2 linked regions of the Bradyrhizobium sp. WD16 genome follow. The protein of the gene in region 2 interacts with the protein of the main gene of each other region in a pairwise test. Links are inferred from orthologs where the notes say so. Each region holds a gene or a part of one and is shown on either strand. Other genes may lie near its edges. The genes, in order: ftsH and hflK.

What was found.
Region 1: the proteins of hflK (region 2) and ftsH interact in binary tests that used the Escherichia coli proteins (3 or more experiments, as listed by UniProt). The link is inferred for Bradyrhizobium sp. WD16 from one-to-one orthologs.

Annotation. Positions count from the first base shown.
Region 1 is NZ_CP028908.1:2,253,139-2,260,665, reverse strand. What follows is about bases 2,760-5,669. They hold ftsH (ATP-dependent zinc metalloprotease FtsH), read right to left. Parts: upstream 5,221-5,669; coding sequence 3,298-5,220; downstream 2,760-3,297. Other genes in these bases: tilS (tRNA lysidine(34) synthetase TilS), read right to left, coding at 5,645-5,669; DB459_RS10460 (GntR family transcriptional regulator), read left to right, coding at 2,760-3,207. Also shown: DB459_RS10470 (hypothetical protein), read left to right, coding at 1-892; DB459_RS10465 (ABC transporter substrate-binding protein), read right to left, coding at 1,166-2,365; more of DB459_RS10460, read left to right, coding at 2,521-2,759; more of tilS, read right to left, coding at 5,670-6,721; tol-pal system protein YbgF, read right to left, coding at 6,905-7,527. UniProt on the Escherichia coli protein: Acts as a processive, ATP-dependent zinc metallopeptidase for both cytoplasmic and membrane proteins. Plays a role in the quality control of integral membrane proteins.
Region 2 is NZ_CP028908.1:3,261,304-3,268,850, forward strand. What follows is about bases 2,736-5,665. They hold hflK (FtsH protease activity modulator HflK), read left to right. Parts: upstream 2,736-3,595; coding sequence 3,596-4,735; downstream 4,736-5,665. Other genes in these bases: DB459_RS15060 (thymidylate synthase), read left to right, coding at 2,736-2,789; DB459_RS15065 (dihydrofolate reductase), read left to right, coding at 2,786-3,328; hflC (protease modulator HflC), read left to right, coding at 4,732-5,661. Outside these bases: DB459_RS15050 (tripartite tricarboxylate transporter permease), read left to right, coding at 1-499; DB459_RS15055 (tripartite tricarboxylate transporter substrate-binding protein), read left to right, coding at 721-1,689; more of DB459_RS15060, read left to right, coding at 1,995-2,735; DB459_RS15080 (DUF2065 domain-containing protein), read left to right, coding at 5,880-6,080; DB459_RS15085 (Do family serine endopeptidase), read left to right, coding at 6,494-7,547.

The sequences.
Region 1 (7,527 bases), 1.0 Mb from region 2 along the record:
TGGCAAATTTTCCAGCGACATCGTCGCCGGCCGCGCTCACTCCATCGCGCCCGACCGAGACGGTTGGATGGTGAGGCTGATAAGCGGCGGCGCCATTGCGGCGAAACGCGTGCTGCTCGCCGCCGGCGTCATTGGTAATGCGCAACTCCTCCTGCGGTCCTTCACCGATCTCGAAGCGGCATCTTTCGCCGATCACGCGCCGTGGATGCTCTACGCATCCGGTCTGAGGCCGCTCTTACGTTCGCGTCCGGACTTCGCGCCAAACCATTTCAACGCGCTCACTATCGAGCAGCATGACGGGGCGACATGCACCTCCTTCGCCTCGCTCTACGATATGTCGCTGGCCGATTTGAACCTGCTGTCTGCCGCCATCGTTGGCCGATGTTTCTCCGTGCTACGGGGCCGCGTCGCGCCGCGGGCCGCGTCGCTCGTCACCCCCATTCAGCTCTGGACCCGGCGGAGCATCGTGCGAATCGAGATCGCCTCGATGGGCACCGGCATCGTCGCGCGGTCCGGCGGGGCCATGCGCTCCGGCAGGGATCCAGCCCTGGCCGACATGACGGCGCTGCTGCGCGCCGTCGGCGGACGGGTGCTGCGGACGAGCCTCACCGCGCCCGGCCTTGGCTTCCATTACCACGACCTGCAGGTCAGGCCCCGCGGCGGTGCGTGGCGCGGCATCGCTGATTTCCTCGAAGACCGGACCGGGCCTGGCGTGATCTGCGTCGATGGCGCCGTGCTCGATGCGGTCGGCTGCTGCCCGCCCACCTTGACCGCCATGGCCAAGGCGAGACGCCTTGCCGCAAGGCTTTGCGATGGGGGCGCTGACATCCTTCGCTCCGAGCCCGAACAAACTAAACGGCCCCCCGACCGGACAGCCGGGAGGACAGGATGAGCGAGCTGACCTATGCGACCGCGCCGGAACAGGCGGCAGCGCTGCCGCAGCCGGAACATCTCCGCGCGTGAATTGTGCGAGCAAGCGATCGCACGGATCGAACGCCTCCCCCCATTACGAGGACCGGACGCCACTCGCGTTCGCAGCGCTCGTCGAGCAGGCTCTCGGCGGCTTCACGCCGCGCCCGGATAGCCGTGAACGGCCGGCAAGGCACGCCTGCTTCGACACGTCGAATTCGCCGTGCAGGGCCAGTCGAACCTCGGCCTTGCCACGCTATTTGGTCGAGCGCACGTCGCCGAAACGTTCCCACTGCTTGCCGGTGAAGCGCATGAATTGGACCTGCTCGACGGGCAAGTGATCGCCTGGGCCAGTATTCACCTTGATGCCGGGCAGCAGCATCGGCAATTCGAGATCCTTGATCGACAACGCCTGCTCCATGATGTTGTCGCGGCTGAGATCGTCGCCGGCGGCCTTGAGGACGTGCTCGAGGACCATGCCATTGTTGTAGCCATTGACGAAATTGGAGTCGCGGATATCGCCGTCGGGCACGTATTTCGCCATGTAGTCGCGCCAGCCTTTGACGCCCGGATCGTCCTTCCAGGCCGGATCGAGCGGATCCTTGACATAGGCGGTCGAAATGATGCCCACACCGGCATCGAGGCCGGCGGGCTCCATCACCGATGAGATCCAGACCGAAACATTGGTCAGGAATCTCATCGGCGTCCAGCTGATCTCGGAGGTCTTGCGGATGGCCTGTGCGGCGAATTTCGGCGTCGCCGCGATCACCAGGACATTGGCGCCGGAGGCTTTCAGCCTGACGATCTGGGAATCGATTGTCGGGTCGGTCGCTTCATAGGTAGCAACGGTGACGGCATGATCGAATCGTTCGCCGAGCACATCCTTGAGGCCGGCGAGGTAGTCTCGGCCGAAGTCGTCATTTTGGGCAAGCACCGCGAACGTCGCGTCAGGCTTCTGCTCCAGGGCGTAGCGGGCATACATCCGCGCCTCGTTGCGGAAGGGGGCCATCACTCCCATGATCGCCAACGGAAACTGGGCGGGATCACCGAACTTCGATGCCCCGGAGGCGACGAAGAGCTGCGGCACCTTCTTGCTCTGGAGATATTTGGAGATCGCGGTGTTGTGGGCTGTGCCCATTGAGGAGAAGATGAAAGAGACCTCGTCGCTTTCGACCAGACGGCGAGTCTGCTCCACCGTCTTGGGCGGCACGTAGCCATCATCCAGCGAAATCAGATTGACCTTGCGGCCGTTGATGCCGCCGCGGTCGTTGACCATCTTGAAATATGCGACCTCGCCCTTTCCCAGAATGCCGAAAGCGGAGACCGGACCGCTGTAGGGCATAGTCTGACCGATGCGGATTTCGGCAGATGTCACGCCGGGCTGGTTCTGCGCCGCGGCCGGCTCAACGACGGCGGCCATGAGCGCAAAGGCTGCGGCGGCGATGCGGGATCTCATGGGGCTTTCCTCCTCAGAGCAATCGCCGGCCTGTCGTTCTCGTTGTCGCTGCCGGTCCGGCGCCGATCATAGGGGCCGGCCGAGGCGACGCAACGAAAAAATCTATTTTTTCTATGAAGTAGATTTTCGTCCGTGCCCGACCTAGGCTCACCATCATGTCAGGCCGTCCAATACCCTCCAGCACCACCCAGTCCGTCTATGAGCGGCTACGCGCCGAAGTGCTCAGTGGCCAGCACCGCCCCGAGCAGCGCCTCAAGATCAGCGAGATCGGCGCCAACCTGAACGTCAGTATCGGCGCCGTGCGGGAGGCGCTGTCCCGCCTTACCTCGGAGGGCCTCGTCACCGCCGAGCCGCAACGCGGCTTCCGAGTCGCTCCGGTCTCGGTCGCCGACCTGCGCGACCTCTGTGCGGTACGGATCGATCTGGAAATCTCTTGTCTGCGCCGCTCCATCGCCAATGGCGACGTCGCCTGGGAGGCAGCGGTGCTGGCGAGCCATCACCGGCTTGCCGGCACACCGATGATGAGCGAGACGGGCGGCTTCGATCAGGGCTGGAGCGCCGCCCATACCGAGTTTCATCGCATCCTTGCCTCTGCCTGCGGCAGCCCGTGGCTGATGAAGCTGCGCCAGATGCTGTTCGTCCACAACGAACGCTACCTCGACCTCGCGCTGGCGGCGGACAAGGGCGACCGCGACATTGGCCCGGAACATCGGGAGCTGATGGAAGCAGCCCTGGCGCGCGACGCCGAGCGGGCAGCACAGCTGATGACCAAACACATCACCCGAACCGCGGCCTCGATCGAGCATGGCCTCGCACGGCCGCCAGCCAACGACCGCGCCTGATCGGGCGATCAAGGCTGCACCAATGAAAACCGCCGGATGCGGGCGCATCCGGCGGTTCGAGAGTTCACTTCGAGAGAGCAACGAGAGGCATCAAGCCTGAGGCTGGGGCTCAGTGCCGATGTCCGGCTCCGGCCGTGGCCGCGGCCGGCCGGCCGGCGGGACCGCGGAAGTTCGCGGCGTCGTCGGCTCCAGCACCGATTCCCGATTCGGCTTCTTGCCGTTGAGCAGATCGTTGATCTCGTCGCCAGACAGCGTCTCGAATTCGAGAAGGCCCTTGGCGAGAGTCTCGAGCTGGTCGCGCTTGGTGGTCAGGATATGGGTCGCCTCCTGATAGCCCTCCTCGACCAGACGGCGGATTTCCACATCGATCTTCTGCGCCGTGGCTTCGGAGACGTTCTGCGTGCGCGACACCGACATGCCGAGGAACACCTCGTCCTGGTTCTCGCCGTAGGACACCGTGCCGAGCTCGTCCGACAGACCCCAGCGCGTCACCATCATGCGCGCGAGACGCGTCGCCTGCTCGATGTCAGAGGCGGCACCGGAGGTCACCTTCTCCTTGCCGAAGATCAGCTCCTCGGCAACGCGGCCGCCCATCATGATGGCGAGACGCGAGGTCATCTGCTCCAGGGACATCGACAGCTTGTCGCGCTCCGGCAGCTGCATCACCATGCCCAACGCGCGACCACGCGGGATGATGGTGGCCTTGTGCACCGGGTCGGTAGCTTTGACGTTGAGCGCGACGATGGCGTGACCGCCCTCGTGATACGCAGTGAGGAGCTTTTCCTCTTCGGTCATGACGAGCGACTTGCGCTCGGCCCCCATCATCACCTTGTCCTTGGCGTCCTCGAATTCGTTCTGGGTGACCATGCGCTTGTTGCGCCGGGCGGCCATTAAGGCGGCTTCGTTGACGAGGTTCATCAGGTCGGCGCCCGAGAAGCCCGGGGTGCCGCGCGCGATCGTCTTGAGATTGATGTCCGGCGCCAGCGGCACCTTGCGGACGTGAACCTTGAGGATCTGCTCGCGGCCGACCACGTCGGGATTGGGCACGATCACCTGGCGGTCGAAACGGCCCGGGCGCAGCAGCGCCGGGTCGAGAACGTCGGGCCGGTTGGTCGCAGCGATCAGGATGACGCCTTCATTGGCCTCGAAGCCGTCCATCTCGACCAGCAGCTGGTTCAACGTCTGCTCGCGCTCGTCATTGCCACCACCGAGGCCGGCACCGCGATGGCGGCCCACGGCGTCGATTTCGTCAATGAAGATGATGCACGGCGCGTTCTTCTTGGCCTGTTCGAACATGTCGCGGACGCGCGAGGCGCCGACGCCGACGAACATTTCGACGAAGTCCGAGCCGGAAATGGTGAAGAAAGGCACGTTGGCCTCGCCGGCCACGGCGCGGGCGATGAGGGTCTTGCCGGTGCCCGGAGGACCAACCAGCAGCAGACCGCGCGGGATGCGGCCGCCGAGACGCTGGAACTTGCCCGGGTCACGCAGGAATTCGACGATCTCCTGGAGGTCCTGCTTGGCCTCGTCGACGCCGGCGACGTCCTCGAACGTGACGCGGCCGTGCGCTTCGGTCAGCATCTTGGCGCGCGACTTGCCGAAGCCCATAGCCTTGCCGGCACCGCCCTGCATCTGGCGACTCAGGAAGATCCAGACGCCGATCAGGGCGATGAAGGGCAGCCACGACACCAACAGCGACACGAACCACGGGACATTGTCGCCCGGCGGACGCGCGGTGATCGACACCTTACCGTCATAGAGGCGTTTCACCAGGGTCGGATCGTTGGGCGCGTAGGTCTGGAAGCTGCCACCATTGGTGAAGGTGCCATGGATCTCCTGGCCCTGGATCACCACGTCGCGGACGTGAGCCTGGTCGACCTCGGACAACAGCTGCGAGAAGGAAATATCCTGCGATGAGGCGCGCTGAGCCGGATTCTGGAACAGCGTGAACAACGCCAACAGCAGCAAGACGATGATGACCCAGAGGGCAAAATTGCGCAGATTGGCGTTCATTCGGATTCCTTCGTGGCCGGCATCAGCACGGCCGATTTTCTCATCACCCCAGCCTCTCCATTGCCGCCTGAACCCCCCGAGGGGCGTCGAAATGGCAGATGGTCGGGACCGGTCGTCATACGCACTCGTGCTGCCGGCCGATTTCGGGCCAAGTGAGCCAAGTGAGCTGGAGAGAAGTATGCTTTCCAACCAAGGCTAAATTTGAACCAAGCCTCTGAACCAAGCTTCCGGCCAAATCGTATCCTCCCTTCGGCGGATCACCGATTTGAACACGAGCTTTCGGCTCGGACACGGCGACGGCTACAGCCCTACAATCTAGGTGTCCCCTCGGCCACTGCCAAGGGAACCCCTTGAGACTATTTAGCGCATTTTGCCGCTGCTCCGCGACAAATCGGGGCCTTGCCCCCACCCGTCGGTCGCTTGGTTAAAGTTCGTTCTCTGGTACCGCCGACCGCGGCGCGCGTCGCGGCGGTGCCGGCGCCACCGAGACACCTTTTGTCCCCAGACTGACGACGGCTCCCGCCAGGGTCTGCTTGACCCGGGCAGGCGGCCGAGCCCAGGCCTGCTCCAGGGCTGCCAGCAGCTGTTCGGCCTTGGCCAGTTCGGCGGGTCCCTCATCGCCGGCCCGATTGATGGCCCGGATCAACAGCCGTAACCGGATCTCGCCGGGCGCGGCAAAGAAGGTGGCAACATCGATGAACGAGCGGCGCGCCGCATCGTCGACCGCCACGCAGGCCCGCTCGGCCGCATCGGTCACCTGCTCCAGCGCCAGATGAGCTCGCGACAGCCGGCCGGCAAGCCGCGCCAGATTGCGCGCGTCTCCGCCCTCACGGGCGAGGACCGGCAATAGCGCGCGCAGCCGCGCCCGGGTGAATGTCAGATCAAAATTCGTCGGGTCGACGGCGTAGCCGATGCCGGCGACGTCGAGCGTCGCCAGCAGACGTGATTTCGGCACATCGAGGAATGGTCGCGCCAGCACGAAGCCGTCACGGATGCTATGTGGCGCCATCGCCGAGAGTCCGGCGATGCCGCTGCCCCGCAGCAGACGCATCAGGACGGTCTCGGCCTGATCGTCGCGGGTATGGGCGGTAACGACATGGACACTGCCGAACTGGCGCGCCAGCCGCGCAAGCAGCGCATAACGGGCCGAGCGCGCTGCTGCCGGGATGCCTTGCGCGGGCTTGGCGCCGCGCCAGCGCAGGACGTGGTGTTCGACCCCGAGCGACTTGGCCAGTCGTCTGACGGCGCGAGCCTCGGCAACTGCCTCCGGCCGCAGACCATGATCGACCGTCACTGCGATCAGGCGGGGCCCGCGCTCGCGCGCCGCGCGCCAACGCGCCGCGAGCCAGAGCAGGGCGACCGAATCAGGGCCGCCGGAGACGGCCAGAACCAGTGCGGGCAAATCGCGAAAGCCGCCGAACAGGAGGTCCGCCTCGGCCGGCGAGACCGGCGCGTCCTCGTCCCCGGCTCGGGACTGTCCCTCCCCTGACTGCCTCCTCATCCGATCGCCCCATCGTCACGGCACGCCGTCTGACCGGCGCGGCGACAGTAACGCCGCCGATTCGAACTGCCTACCGCCAAGCTGATGCTCGGTGCCGAGGTGCAAATCGCGACGCGACAGGAGGTTCAAGGACTTCCGGATGCGTTCAGGCTCACCAGTCGCCGATGCTCGGCAACCGAACGCTCAGCACTTGATCCGCTTCTGTTCGCGATCGACGCCCTGGCGCACGCCGGCCGAGGCCTTGGGATATTTGCGCGCGACCTCGCCAAGCGCGGCACAGGCGGCTTCCTTCTCCTTGAGGGCCGCGAGCGACTGACCGAGCCGCAACAGCGCGTCAGGCGCCTTGACGGACGTCTCGAATTTGGTGGTGACGCCAAGGAATGCCTCTGCCGCATCACGGTAGCGCTGGCGCTGAAAGAGACTCTCGCCGAGCCAGTATTGCGCATCGGCCACCAGATGATCCGAAGGGTATTTCTGCATGAAATTACGCATCGTTTCCTCGGCCAGAGCGTAATCCTTGCGCTGAACATAGCCGATACCGAGGTCGAACTCGTCGCGCGGCGTCGCGGCGGGCGGCAGGGTCGTCAAGCCGCCGCCGGATGAGGGCGCGGCAGTGTTGGCGAGATCGAGTGGCTCTCCGGCTCCCCGCCCACCGGGAGCGCCCACTGCCGGCCCGCCGCCCAGCGCGCGCGGTGCTCCCGGCGCATTGGGATTGAGCGCCGGATCAAAGGCATCGCCGCGACGGCGCCCGGCGGCAGCCGGCTGATCGGCCACGACCGGCGCCGCCGCCTGCGCGGAAGACTGCT
Region 2 (7,547 bases):
CATCCATGGCATCGTGCCGGGACCGCAGGTGATGCAGAAGCAGCCCGAGCTGGTCTGGGGCATGATCGCCTCGATGTGGATCGGCAACCTGATGCTCCTGGTGATCAATCTGCCGCTGGTGGGCATCTGGGTGCGGCTGTTGCGCGTCCCCTACCGCCTGATGTTTCCCTCGATCGTGATCTTCTGCGCCATCGGCATCTATTCGATCAACAACGAGCCGATGGACGTGGTCCTCGCCGGTGCGTTCGGCCTCGTCGGCTATTGGCTGGTGAAGCACGACTTCGAGCCGGCGCCGCTGCTGCTCGGCATGGTGCTGGGACCGCTGATGGAGGAGAACCTGCGGCGCGCCATGCTGATCTCGCGCGGCGATCCCACGGTGTTCTTCACGCGCCCGTTGTCGGCGGGGCTGATGGCGGTCGCCGTCGCGCTGCTGGTCGTCGCGGTGCTGCCGGTCCTGCGGCGCAAGCGCGAAGAGGTCTTCGTCGAATCCGAGAGCTGAATCTCGGGAATCTCGCGCGAGGGGCCGGCGGATCGCACCGCCGGCCCCTCGCGCCTTGAGGTCGTGGCTGCGGCGGTTTGGCCTCTTCCAAAGCTGCGGAACTCTGCTACCCCACGATCCCGAGGTGCCGGGCAACGCGGCACGTTTCGGGAGTGGGGCTCACCATGAAGGTTTTGACCGCGCGGCTGTCGGCGGTTCTGGTTTCGAAGCTGGCTGGCGGAATGGCTCGGTTCGCCGTTGGCCTCGTTGCTCCGCTGTCACTGGCGCTCGGCGCCACGGCGGCGGGCGCCGCCGATTATCCCGAGCGCCAGATCACCATGATCGTGCCGTTCGCCGCCGGCGGGCCGACCGACGTGGTGGCGCGCATCGTCGCCGGCCACATGTCGCAGACCCTCGGCCAGACCATCGTGATCGAGAACGTGGTCGGCGCCGGCGGCACCACCGGCTCGACCCGTGCGGCGCGTGCCGCGCCGGACGGCTACACCCTGATCACCGGCCATATGGGCACCCACGCCGCCGCGGTGCCGCTCTATCCGAAGCTCGCCTATAATCCGCAGACCGATTTCGAGCCGGTGGCGCTGCTCGCCGGCACGCCGATCCTGATTCTGGCGCGCAAGGACTTCCCGGCCGAGAATCTCCAGCAATTCATCGCCAACGTGAAGGCCAACACCGACAAGCTGAACATGGCCCACGCCGGTGTCGGCTCGGTGTCCTATTCGGCCTGCGAACTGTTCAATTCGGTGATCGGCGTCAAGCCGATCGGCGTGCCCTTCAACGGCACCGGGCCGGCGATGAACGCGCTGGTGGCGCAGCAGGTCGATTACATGTGCGACCAGATCGTCAATGCGGTGCCGCAGATCAAGGGCGGCACCATCCGCGCCTATGCGGTGGCAACTCCGACGCGCAACGCCTCGCTGCCCGACGTGCCGACCACCAAGCAAGCTGGCCTGCCGGCCTATCAGGCCTCGGCCTGGAACGCGATCTTCGCACCCAAGGGCACGCCGGTCGCCATTCTCGACAAGCTCAACGCGGCTGCGGCCAAGGCGCTCGACGACGAGAATGTGCGCAAGCGCCTGCTCGACCTCGGCAGCGACGTTCCCCCGCCCGAAGGGCGCACCCGGGACTCGCTCCGCGAGCTGGTGAAGAGCGAAGTGGCCAAGTGGAGCGCGGTGCTCAAGCCGGCGCAGTAGCGAGCCGGCGCCATGCGGCGCAGGACCGCCCGGGCAGAAGCTCGGGCGCCTTTCCAGGCTCCCTCGGCCGGTCGTGGGGTGTCTGGCTGGGACGGAACTGTCCACAGGGCGGGGCCGGGGGCGGGATAACGCCCGCGGCGGTCCGTCGGCGGTCTTGTCCTTTGGCGCCGCGGCGGCCATGTTTGGGGCAGCGGTGGGCCGGCGCCGAATCGCCGCGCCGGCTCCCTTCCGTTCCCTCATCCAGGCCGCCACATCCAGGCCGCCTCTTTAGGCCCTTCTTTCATTCAGGCCATCTCGTAAGGGCCATGCACCAGTACCACGACCTGCTCGAACGCATTCTCGCCGACGGCGTCCAGAAGGGCGACCGCACCGGAACCGGGACGCAGTCGATCTTCGGCCACCAGATCCGGTTCGACCTCGCCGCCGGCTTTCCGATGGTGACGACCAAGCGGCTGCCGCTGAAAGCGATCATTCACGAGCTGCTCTGGTTTCTGGCCGGTGACACCAACATCGCCTATCTTCACCAGCACAATGTCGGCATCTGGGACGAGTGGGCCGACGCCAACGGCGATCTCGGCCCGGTCTACGGCCGGCAGTGGCGCTCGTGGCAGGCGCCCGACGGCCGGACCATCGATCAGATCAGCAACGTCGTGGAGATGATCCGCAAGTCGCCGGACTCCCGGCGGCTGATCGTCAGTGCCTGGAATCCCGCCGACGTCGACAAGATGGCGCTGCCGCCTTGCCACTGCCTGTTCCAGTTCTATGTGGCCCGCGGCCGGCTGTCGTGTCAGCTATACCAGCGCTCGGCGGACGTCTTCCTCGGCGTGCCGTTCAACATTGCCTCCTATGCGCTCCTGACCATGATGATGGCCCAGGTCACCGGGCTCGCGCCGGGCGAGTTCATCCATTCCTTCGGTGACGCCCATCTCTACGCCAACCATCTGGAGCAGGCGCGGCTGCAGCTCACGCGTACGCCGAAGCCGCTGCCGACCATGAAGCTCAATCCGAAGGTCGCCGACATCTTCACCTTCCGCTACGAGGACTTCACCCTCGAAGGCTACGATCCGCATCCGCACATCAAGGCCGAGGTCGCGGTGTGACGGCGGCCGCCGAGCGCTATACGCCTGCTATCGTCTTCGTCGTGGCGGTGGCGCAGAACGGCGTTATCGGCCGCGACGGCACCATGCCGTGGCGGCTCAAATCCGATCTGCAGCATTTCAAGGCGCTGACCTTCGGCAAGCCGGTGGTGATGGGTCGCAAGACCTTCGCCTCGATCGGACGGCCGCTGCCCGGCCGCACCAACATCGTGGTGACGCGTGATCCGGCGTTTCAGGTTGCCAGGGTGGTGACCGCGCCCTCGCTCGATTCCGCCTATGACATCGGCTGCGGCGACGCTTGGCGCCGGGGGGCACGCGAGATCGCCGTGATCGGCGGCGCCGACATCTTCGCCCAATGGATGGCGCGGGCCGACCGGCTCGAGATCACTGAGGTCCATGCCCGTCCCGAAGGCGACACCGTGATGCCGGCGCTCGACACCGCGCTATGGCTCGAGGTCGGCCGGACCGATCACAAGGCCGGCACCGACGACAGTTGCGATTTCAGCTATGTCAGCTACCGGCGGCGGCAGCCCCGCGCTTGAGCGTCGCGCTCCCGCTCGGTGACGAGCCAAAAGCGCCTGTGACACCGTGTCCCGCTGCGCCGGCGCACATCCCCCTCCTAAATGCGCCTCCATGGCGCCGTCATGGCGCCCGATTAACCTCGTTAGTTGATGGTCGACCCGGCCTTCTGTCGCGGCGCCAGTCGCGTTGTAAGGGTGCCGGGCGTCCCCTATAAAGCCCACCGGATCGCGCCGGTCCCGCTGCCGCCCTCGCCGGTCGGCCAGTGAAGCCGCGCCAGGGAGAGTTTGATGTCGTGGAAGAACCAGGGTGGCGGTCCGTGGGGCCCGGGTCCGAAGGGGCCCTGGGGCTCGGGACCGCAGTCGTCGGGACCGCGTCCGCCGGATCTCGAGGACATTCTGCGGCGCGGCCAGGACCGTCTGCAGTCGCTGCTGCCCGGCGGCCACTTCTCGACCATGGGGATCGCGCTCCTGGTCGTCGCCGTACTCGCGGTCTGGGGCCTGTCGGGGTTCTTCCGGGTGCAGTCTGAAGAACTCGGCGTGGTGCTGCGTTTCGGCAAGCACGTGCGCACCGTCCAGCCCGGCCTGAATTATCACCTGCCTTATCCGATCGAGACGGTGCTGCTGCCCAAGGCGCTGCGCGTCTCGACGCTGAGCATCGGCATGCGCTACGACGAGGCGCGGCGCGGCGGCGGCTTCCGCGACGTGCCGGAAGAGAGCCTGATGCTGACCGGCGACGAGAATATCGTCGACGTCGATTTCACGGTGCTCTGGCGCATCAAGCCCGATGGGGTCGGCGACTACCTGTTCAACATCCAGAACCCGGAAGGCACGGTGAAGGCGGTGGCGGAGAGCGCCATGCGTGAGGTGATCGGCCGCACCAACATCCAGCCGATCCTGACCGGTGCGCGCGCACCGACCGAGGCGGCGGTGCAGGAGCTGATGCAGAAGACGCTGGATACCTACAAGTCCGGCATCCTGGTGCAGCAGGTGCAGATGCAGAAGGTCGATCCGCCGGCGCAGGTGATCGATTCCTTCCGCGACGTTCAGGCGGCCCGCGCCGATCTCGAGCGCCTGCAGAACGAAGCCCAGACCTACGCCAACCGCGTCGTTCCCGACGCCCGCGGCCGCGCCGCCCAGATCCTCCAGGTGGCCCAGGGCTACAAGGAGCAGGCGGTCGCCGAGGCCAAGGGCCAGACCGCGCGGTTCCTCAAGGTCTATGACGAATACAAGAAGGCGCCGGACGTTACCCGCCAGCGCATTTATCTCGAGACCATGGAGCGCGTGCTCGGCGCCGCCGACAAGGTGGTGATCGATCCGGGCGCCGGTGGCCCAGGCGTCGTCCCCTATCTGCCGTTGTCGGAGCTGGCGCGGCGGCCACCGCCGGCCCAGGCGCCGGCGCAATCGAATACCAGTGGGAGCAACCGATGAGATCCAGCGTTTCGGGCGTCGTCGCGCTGCTGGTGCTGCTCGCCGTCATCATCGTCGTCTATTCCTCCGCCTTCACCGTCCGCCAGACCGAACAGGCCCTGGTGGTGCGCTTCGGCGAGCCGGTCCGTGTCGTCACCGAACCGGGGCTGAACTTCAAGGCGCCGTTCGTCGACGCTGTGATCAGCATCGACAAGCGGATCCTCGACCTCGAGAATCCGTCCCAGGAAGTGATTGCCTCCGACCAGAAGCGTCTGGTGGTGGACGCCTTCGCCCGTTACAGCATCAAGGACGCGCTGCGGTTCTATCAGCGCGTCGGCTCGATCCAGGCGGCCAATCTGCAGCTGACGACGTTGCTCAACTCGGCGCTCCGCCGGGTGCTCGGCGAGGCCACCTTCATCCAGGTGGTGCGCGACGAGCGCGAAGCCTTGATGCGGCGGATCCGCGAGCAGCTCGACCGCGAGTCCGACATCTACGGTATTTCGGTGGTCGACGTCCGTATCCGCCGCGCCGATCTGCCCGAGCAGAACAGCCAGGCGGTCTACCAGCGCATGCAGACCGAACGTCAGCGCGAGGCCGCCGAGTTCCGCGCCCAGGGCGGCCAGAAGGCTCAGGAGATCCGCTCCACCGCCGACCGCCAGGCCACCGTGATCATCGCCGAGGCCAACTCCCAGGCCGAGCAGACCCGCGGCGAGGGCGACGGCGAGCGCAACCGTATCTTCGCCGAGGCCTACAACAAGGATAAGGACTTCTTCGCCTTCTACCGTTCCATGTCGGCCTACGAGACCGGCCTGAAGGCGGCCGATACCCGTTTCCTGCTGCGGCCGGATTCGGATTTCTTCCGCTATTTCGGCAGCGCTGCCGGCGCGACGGCGAAGCCGGCACCAGCCCCTGGCCAGCCGGCGGGCGGTTCGGCTACACAGCAATAGCGTCTCAAGACCGCAAGGAAAGCCGGCATCGCCGGCACCAGCGCGGTGGATCTGACGCGCGTACGCCCGTCAGATCCAAAACCGCACTAGAATCAGATTGATGCTAGTGTCCCTTGGTTTCCAATGTTCGTATGAGCGCCTGTTGGAAACGGGACACTAGCGAGCCGCCCGGCTGCGGGCGGCTCGAACGAAACCTAAGGGGCGGGGAACAGGTGGCGATGAGGTCGATCGGGTTCGCGGATTTCCTCATCGGCATCGGCGTGCTCCTGGTGATCGAAGGCCTGCTGTTCGCGGCCGCTCCGAACTGGATGCGCCAGGCGATGCGCAGCGCGCTCGTCACCCCGGACAACATCATGCGCGCCGCCGGCATCGGATCGGCGGTGATCGGGCTGATCCTGATCTGGTTGATCCGGCGCTGAGCGCGATCGGTTGCGCCTGACTGATTGACGGTTGAACCGCCGCTCCGGCATGGCATTCTAGTGTCCCGTCTCCGAATTACCGTGCGAGGGTGAGGCAAATGAAGCGGTAATTCGGAGACAGGACACTAGCCGCTGGCCAGGCCTGTATTCCGCCGCAATCCGGGCCTTGATCGGCGCCGAGGCGTCGGCTCGCGCGAGGTGCTTGCGCCAGCAGCGCGGCCGGCGCAGTCTCAGATGGCCTGGCGCCAGATCTCCGTTTTACCAGGACCCGTTTTACCAGGACCCGTTTTCCAGGAGTCGACCACCCAATGACCGACGCAATCTCCGCATTGACCGCCTGCCGCGCCGCCCCCACCGTCCGTCGCGGGGTCTCGGCGCGAGGGCTGGTCCGTGCCATCGCCGGCGCAGGCCTGATGGCCATGCTGATGGCGTCGCCAGCCTCGGCGCGGGGTCCCGAGGCGATCGCCGACGTTGCCGAGAAGGTGATCGAGGCGGTGGTCAATATCTCCACCTCGCAGACGGTGGACGGCCGCGAGGGCGCCCAGGCGATGCCGCAGCTGCCCCCCGGTTCGCCCTTCGAGGATTTCTTCGAGGACTTCTTCAAGAACCGCCGCGGCCGCGGCGGCGACCGCAATGCCGACAAGGGCGGGTCGCAGCCGCGCAAGGTGAATTCGCTCGGCTCCGGCTTCATCATCGATCCGTCAGGCATCGTGGTCACCAACAATCACGTCATCGCCGACGCCGACGAAATCAACGTCATCCTCAACGACGGCTCGAAGTACCGTGCCGAGGTCATGGGCCGCGACAAGAAGACCGATCTGGCGGTGCTCAAGTTCAAGTCGGATAAGCCGCTCACGGCGGTGAAGTTCGGCGATTCCGACAGGCTGCGGCTCGGCGAATGGGTGGTGGCGATCGGCAACCCGTTCTCGCTCGGCGGCACGGTCACCGCCGGCATCGTCTCGGCCCGCAACCGCGACATCAATTCGGGCCCCTACGACAACTACATCCAGACCGATGCGGCCATCAATCGCGGCAATTCCGGCGGTCCGCTGTTCAACCTCGAAGGCGAGGTCATCGGCGTCAACACCGCGATCATCTCGCCCTCGGGCGGCTCGATCGGCATCGGCTTTGCCGTGCCTTCGAAGACCGTGGCCGGCGTGGTGGCGCAGCTGCGCCAGTATGGCGAGACCCGGCGCGGCTGGCTCGGCGTGCGTATCCAGCAGGTCACCGACGAGATCGCCGAGAGCTTGAACATCAAGCCGGCGCGCGGCGCGCTGATCGCCGGCGTCGACGACAAGGGGCCGGCCAAGCCCGCGGGCATCGAGCCGGGCGACGTCGTCGTCAAGTTCGACGGCAAGGACATCAAGGAGATGAAAGACCTGCCGCGCGCGGTGGCCGACACCGCGGTCGGCAAGGCCGTCGACGTGGTGGTGATCCGCAAGGGCAAGGAGGAGACCAGGCAGGTCA